Regions from separate parts of the Arthrobacter sp. JZ12 genome, predicted to be linked through region 1. Evidence: predicted binding sites of a transcription regulator. Region 1 holds the regulator's gene; each other region holds the start of a gene.

Region 1 (2,262 bases):
AAGCCCGTTCGATTATCCGAAGCAGGGCGTTCTCTATGTGGCGAAAGACCTCCCGAAGCCTGGCCGGTCCACATCGGAAGAACAACTGGACGAACTCACCGCGCTCCTCAAGGCCTCGCACGGGGGAGCGCTGGGACTATTTTCCTCCCGGCGGGCCGCGGAGGAGGCCGCAGAGGCACTGCGTGCACGAGTCGACGTCGACATCCTCTGCCAGGGCGAGTCCTCCATGTCTGCACTCGTGAAGCAGTTCGCTGAGGAGCCTGATACCTGCCTGTTCGGGACAATGTCACTGTGGCAGGGCGTGGATGTGCCGGGTCATTCGTGCCGGTTGGTGGTCATCGACCGAATCCCGTTCCCTCGTCCGGACGACCCGCTGATGACCGCACGTACCCGTAACGTCGCGAAGAATGGAGGGAACGGCTTCATGAGCGTCGCGGCGACCCATGCAGCAGTCCGCCTCGCCCAGGGGGCGGGGCGACTGATCCGGGCAAGCGGCGACCGCGGGATGGTGGCCGTTCTTGACTCCCGCCTTGCAACCGCGGCCTATGGTGGGTTCCTTCGGGCCGCGCTGCCGCCCTTTTGGCCCACGACTGACAGGTCCACCGCACTGGCGATCCTGTCGAGACTGGCCGCGTCAGCGCAGCCGGCCTAGCGCTGTTCACGGAAGCGTCAGAGAGCCCGCATCACTGATACGACCTTGCCCATGATCGTTGCATGGTCGCCGAGGATCGGTTCATAGCTGGTGTTCTGCGGCAAAAGCCAGGTGTGGCCGTCGCGCTGCCGGAAGGTTTTCACCGTAGCTTCGTCATCAAGCAGCGCAGCGACGACATCGCCGTTCTCAGCATTGTTCTGACGGCGTACAACCACCCAGTCGCCGTCACAGATTGCGGCGTCGATCATTGAATCTCCCGAAACCCGGAGCATGAAAAGCTCACCGTGCCCAACCAGTTGGCGCGGCAGCGGCATGACGTCCTCAACGAGTTGATCGGCGAGGATGGGACCGCCGGCCGCGATTCGGCCAACCAGGGGAACCATCGCTGCATCAACAGCTGACGACGGCGACAGCTCGGGATCGGCCACAGTCAAGTCGGGCGCCTCGCGGGGGGCGTCCTCCGCGAGGGTCAGAGGCAGCAGGATCTCCATTGCGCGGGGACGCTTGGGGTCCCGGCGGATGTATCCCATCCGCTCAAGCTGAGCGAGCTGGTGCGTGACGCTGGACAAGCTGGCAAGCCCAACCGTGTCGCCGATTTCACGCATTGACGGCGGGTAGCCGTGGGCGGCCACGCTGCGCTGGATGGTCTCGAGAATCTTCTTCTGCCGAGGAGTCAGTCCTTTTGGCGTGGCACGACCCCGCGGGCGTCCCCGCCCGCGCTTGATGGCCGCGCCGGGAACCTCGGCCACACCCTCTGCCGCACTGAGATCTGCCACGAATTGCCATCCCTTTCCTACGGCTGGGAGACGTTGTTGCCGGTGCCTTCCCTGTTACCAGTGAACCGGCGTTGCCGGTGGTGCCGGCTCCCCAACCTGTTTTGTCGGTGGTGGGTGATGAGCTGGTTCCCGAAGCGGCCGGACCTTCACCCTTGCCAGTAACGCTAGGTCAGCGGGTGGGCCTTTTCAAACATTTGTTCGAGCGAGTCTCGACATTATTAGTTCATAGGTGCTAGAAATAAACGCAGGAATAGAACATAGCTTCGAAAAAAGCTCTGGACGGTCCACCAGAAAGGCAAGACACCATGTCGACGCTAGATATCGCCGGACACTCTCCCTTCTCAGGGGCACGCCTCACCGCAGTCGCACAGGCAGGCCCGGCGCGTACACCCCGCGAGGAACCTAGGCCTGTTGTATCGCCTCTGCGCCTAACCAGGCGCGGCTGGTTGGTCCTGGTGGCCCTGCCCCTTTCACTCCTTGCGGCTGCTTCGCTTGTTGTCGGTGCATTCTTCACTTCACAGGCGCAGGCGTCGTCCTCCCCGGGGAATTTCACGTCCACCGTTCACGTCAACGTTGCCGCCGGTGAAACCCTGTGGTCCCTGGCAGCAGAGTATGCGCCGCAACGCGATCCCCGTGCCGTGGTTGAGGAGATCGTTGAGCTCAACGCGCTGAACTCATCGACTGTCCAGGCGGGCCAGTCCCTTCACATTCCCGTAGCGCAGCCCTGATCACCTTCTCTTTCGCCGGGACAGCAGAACTTTCGCTGCCGTAACATCGCAGTCCGCTACCGCCGATTGTTGGTTGCCGGTTGCGGGGCATTAAACTCTGGTGGTG
Region 2 (2,262 bases), 270 kb from region 1:
ACAGCTTCGACGTTCACTCCGAGCCCACCGACCTGCGCGCCGTCGTCGCCGGTCTCGAGGATGCCGGGATCGAGTACGAGACCGACGAGGTCGAGTTCGTTCCCTCCATGCAGGTGGAGTTGGATGCCGACGCTGCACGGAAGTTCCTCAAGCTCGTCGATGCTCTCGAGGACCTTGACGACGTCCAGAACGTGTACTCGAACGCTGATCTCAGCGATGACGTACTCGCCCAGCTGGAGAGCGACGATTAGTTCGGCCTTCCCCGGATCCGCGCCGTGACTCTCAGGGTCATGGGCGTGGATCCGGGACTGACGCGCTGCGGCCTCGCGGTGGTCGACGTGGAGCCGAACCGGCGCGCTACCCTCGTTTCCGTCGGCGTAGTAGGTACACCCGCCGACGTCAGCCTGGACCGCAGGCTGCTCATGATCGCGGAGTCCGTTGAATCCTGGCTGGATTCCCACTCACCGGCGGTCCTCGCCGTCGAACGCGTTTTCAGCCAGCTGAACGTGAGCACCGTGATGGGCACCGCACAGGCGTCCGGCGTCGTCATCGCTGCAGCCGCGCGACGCGGCATACCGGTCGCGCTGCACACGCCCACTGAGGTCAAGGCTGCGGTCACCGGAAACGGGCAGTCGGACAAGGCCGCAGTCACCAAGATGGTCACCAAGATCCTTCGGCTGACAACCGCGCCCACTCCTGCGGACGCTGCAGACGCGCTTGCCCTGGCGATCACGCATGCCTGGCGGACCGGAGCTTCCGCCACGGCCCGCGCGCAGGGCGGTTCGGGGCAGACCCCCGCGCAGCGGTTGTGGGCGGAAGCGGAAGCAAAAGCACGACGGCGGCGCTAAATCTCCGGATTCACCGGCGGCCGGTGTGGCGCTCATCTTTTGTGGGACGGTGCCGTAGGCTCATTCGTAGATATGTTCGGTGATATTCACACGACTTCCCGCACCCACTTCTTGCATCGTCAAGCCTTACCTTGGAGCACCAGCGCATGATCAGCTCTCTGACCGGAACCGTCAGCCACGTGGGCCTTCATTCCGCCGTCATCGATGTCAACGGGTTCGGCATGCAGGTCCAGGCCACGCCGCAGACACTTTCCGGCCTGCATGTTGGCGCGCAGGCCACTGTATCCACCGCGCTGATCGTCCGTGAGGATTCAATGACGCTGTTCGGCTTCGCGGGGCCCGAGGAGCGCGAGGTTTTCGAGACCCTGCTGGGCGTGAGCGGAGTGGGGCCGCGGCTAGCGCTTGCTGTTCTTGCGGTACACACCCCGGAAGCCATCCGGATAGCGGCGTCATCGGGTGACGACAAGGCCTTCAGCAAGGTGCCTGGTATCGGCCCGAAGGGAGCCCGACGCATTGTTCTTGAGCTCGCCGACAAGCTGGTTCCGCTGGAATCCGGCTCTCCGGCTACGCCCGGGAATGCGTGGCAGGGTCAAGTTCTTGCCGCGATGATGGGCCTGGGCTGGTCGGAGAAGGACGCGGGTGCGGCCATCGACGCGGCGATCAAGGAATCACCGGAGACCGCAGCCTCCGGTGACGTCGGATCAATCCTCAAGCTCACCCTGCGCAGGCTCGGCCAGGACGGCGCCCGCAGCTCTGCCCGGACGTCGGTGGGCTGATGGCGGCGGACAACGAACAGCCGCTGGTCTCTCCCGCGGTGGATCCTGAGGATCGCGCAGTCGAAGCGGCGCTCAGGCCGAAGAACCTTGACGATTTTGTGGGACAGGCTCGTGTGCGACGGCAGCTGTCCCTGGTGCTGGAAGCATCGCGCCTGAGGGGGCGCAGCGCGGACCACGTCCTGCTGTCCGGTCCGCCCGGACTGGGCAAGACCACTCTTGCAATGATCATTGCCGCCGAGATGAACGCGCCGCTGCGTATCAGCTCCGGCCCGGCGATCCAGCACGCGGGGGACCTTGCCGCGATCCTGTCCTCACTGACGGACGGCGAGGTGCTGTTCCTCGATGAAATCCACCGAATGTCCCGGCCGGCCGAAGAGATGCTCTACATGGCCATGGAGGACTTCCGGGTAGACATCGTGGTGGGCAAAGGGCCCGGAGCCACCGCCATTCCGTTGGACCTCCCGCCGTTCACCCTTGTCGGGGCAACAACACGGGCCGGGCTCCTGCCGGGACCGCTGCGCGACCGGTTCGGCTTCACCGGGCATCTGGAGTTCTACTCCACCGAGGAGCTCGAACTGGTGCTGCGCCGTTCGGCCATGATGATGGACATGCGGGTCAACTCGGCGGCATTTGCGGAG
Region 3 (2,262 bases), 670 kb from region 1:
CTCAGCTGCTGGGCGAAGACAGAGTGACCATCATGGCCAAGGTCGCTGAGCAGGTCGCGATAGTTGATCGTCACCATGACCTGAGGGCGGTGTCCTCCGGTTGCTGGAAGTCCATCGCCGGCCAGGGCAACACGACAAGCCGTGACGAGGCCGTCGAGCAGCCCCTGCGCGCGGGTGGGGCGATCAGGGCTATGTCCGCCGTCGCCGTCGCCGTCTATTGCCGCTTCGCTCGCTGAATCGGCGCTCACCTCGGCCGTAGCCGCGAGCCCGTTGGCGTCATCGCCACCGTGCACGCGCGGGTTGGTGGCCGTGTTCATCGCGGTTATGAGGTGCTCGAACTGCTCGTCAGTGGCACCAATCTCCAGGAAATGCAGCCCGTGTCGTCGGCCGCGCAGGAACACACCCTGCCGGGCCTTCAAAATCTTGTCCGTTGGCTCCTGCCCGTCCTGATCCAGCACGTTTTCCCAGCGACGGGCCAGTGCCCGAAGCACATCTTCATCCGATTCGATTGCCTGGAGTGTCAGATGCTCTTCCATCGCCTTCAATTGCTGGGGAGTGGCAACGGTGCGTACCTTATCCATGGCGTTGCGAATGATGGTGACCGCCCGCCCGCTGACCTCACCAGCAGATGCGGCAGCACCGAGCACAGGCATCGGCGCCTCAACTGAAGCACCCGGCCCAGGAACTTCGGGCAACAGGTCCTTCCCAAGCCGGAGTCGGCGGTTGGCCTCGCTGCGACTGACACCGATTTTCGCCCGAAGGTAGTCCGCTGTACTTCGGTAGGAGTCCTGCTGATTATTGGTTGCAAGCCCGTGGTCCTCAACGGCCCTGGCAGCAACCACCTGGAGGTGCTCGACAATCTTCGAGACCTTCTCGATCTCAACCAGCGCGTCCGCGACCTTGGCGCCATCCAGCCCAAGGTAGTCGGCTTCGAACTTCTGAACGTGGGACAGCAGATCGGCATGCACCTCTGTTAGGAAGGAGACATCCTTCCCGTCCAACGTGAGCACCCCGGCAGCCATACCGAAATTTTATCGAAGGCGTGTACTAGTCCCTAGGGAATCGGGGCAATGTGGAGGAGTAGTGCGACACTGTTTCTCCACATCCATCGCGACGGCACTACAGGCAGATCCACCCGCTACGCCAGCGACCGCTCCAGCACGAAGTCCGTCTCGACGTTGCGCCCCAACTGGAAGGTCTTGGCCCCGACCCGGGTGAACCCGTGCTTCTCGTAGAACCTGATGGCCCGCGCGTTACGGTCGTTCGTGCCCAGCCAGATGCCCTGGGCCTCGGTTCCGGCCGCAGCGACCTCCAGGGACGCTTCCATCAGGCGCGACGACGACCCCTGCCCGTGATGCGACGGGTGCACATAGAACTTGCTCAGCTCGACGGTGGGAAAGATGGAGAGGCTGGACCTGACCTGCTCATCCTTCGGCAGTCCCTTCACCAGCATGCTCCACGCCAGCAGATGTCCGTCCTCACGCAGGCACAGCAGGATTTTGTCCGGATCCGCAATGTGCTGCGTGAAGCGTTCCTCGGAAAGCTCCGTCGAAATGAAGTGCTGGATGTCCTCCGGGTGCGAGGTTGGAGGGCAGGCGAGCGGGAAGGTGATGCCGGCGAGCGTGGCGAGAGCGCCGGAGTCGTTCGCGGTGGCATGGTCTATAACTACGGTCACGAAGCTAGGGTAGTCCCGATTGTGCTTCCCGGCAGGCGATCCAGGGTGTGGGAGGGGCCTGTATCCGAGATGACGCGCCCGGAATCGAGCGTGATGACGCGGTCTGCACGCTCGATGTCTTCGGGGGAGTGGCTGGACTCGATCACCGTGACCCCACGCGCCAACTCCTGGTCTACAGCTGCGCGAATGAGTTGGTGCGCTGACTTGTCCAAACCGGCGGTGGGCTCATCGAGGATGAGAATGTCTGCCTCTTGTGCCAGTCCCTGAGCAATGAGCGTCCGCTGCCGCTGACCTCCCGAGAGTTCGACCAACTGCCGCCGACGAAGGTCGGCAATTCCCATCCGTTCCATTGCCGCCTGCACCATAGTTCTGTCATGGGGGCGAAGCGGCAACAACGAACGCCGATGAGCCCACCGCCCCATCTCCACAGCCTGCTGAACGGTGCACGGCAAGGACTCGGAGGTCCTGGTGTGCTGAATGACGAAGGCTGGTCGGTGGCCCGACGTGACCGTGACGGTACCCGAGTGCGGCTTCACAACTCCCGCTGCCAGGGCAAGCAGCGTGGACTTACCTGACCCATTGGCTCC

The links. The regulator LexA, encoded in region 1, represses DNA repair genes until DNA is damaged. The targets are predictions, from matches to a motif close to TCGAACANNTGTTCGA.
Region 2: a site for LexA is predicted at 913-928, ahead of ruvA (Holliday junction branch migration protein RuvA). Genes of this name have one in related genera too.
Region 3: a site for LexA is predicted at 1,035-1,050, ahead of GC088_RS02930 (HNH endonuclease signature motif containing protein). Genes of this name have one in related genera too.

The regions. Positions count from the first base shown of each region.
Region 1 covers NZ_CP045246.1:1,265,185-1,267,446, forward strand. Annotated here, with positions in the region: gene GC088_RS05885 (ATP-dependent DNA helicase) at 1-652, shown strand, start outside; gene lexA (transcriptional repressor LexA) at 670-1,377, opposite strand; gene GC088_RS05895 (LysM peptidoglycan-binding domain-containing protein) at 1,734-2,156, shown strand; gene GC088_RS05900 (histidinol-phosphate transaminase) at 2,260-2,262, shown strand, end outside.
Region 2 covers NZ_CP045246.1:1,530,346-1,532,607, forward strand. Annotated here, with positions in the region: gene GC088_RS07080 (YebC/PmpR family DNA-binding transcriptional regulator) at 1-251, shown strand, start outside; gene ruvC (crossover junction endodeoxyribonuclease RuvC) at 276-848, shown strand; gene ruvA (Holliday junction branch migration protein RuvA) at 995-1,624, shown strand; gene ruvB (Holliday junction branch migration DNA helicase RuvB) at 1,624-2,262, shown strand, end outside.
Region 3 covers NZ_CP045246.1:595,252-597,513, forward strand. Annotated here, with positions in the region: gene GC088_RS02930 (HNH endonuclease signature motif containing protein) at 1-1,022, opposite strand, end outside; gene GC088_RS02935 (GNAT family N-acetyltransferase) at 1,139-1,675, opposite strand; gene aztA (zinc ABC transporter ATP-binding protein AztA) at 1,672-2,262, opposite strand, start outside.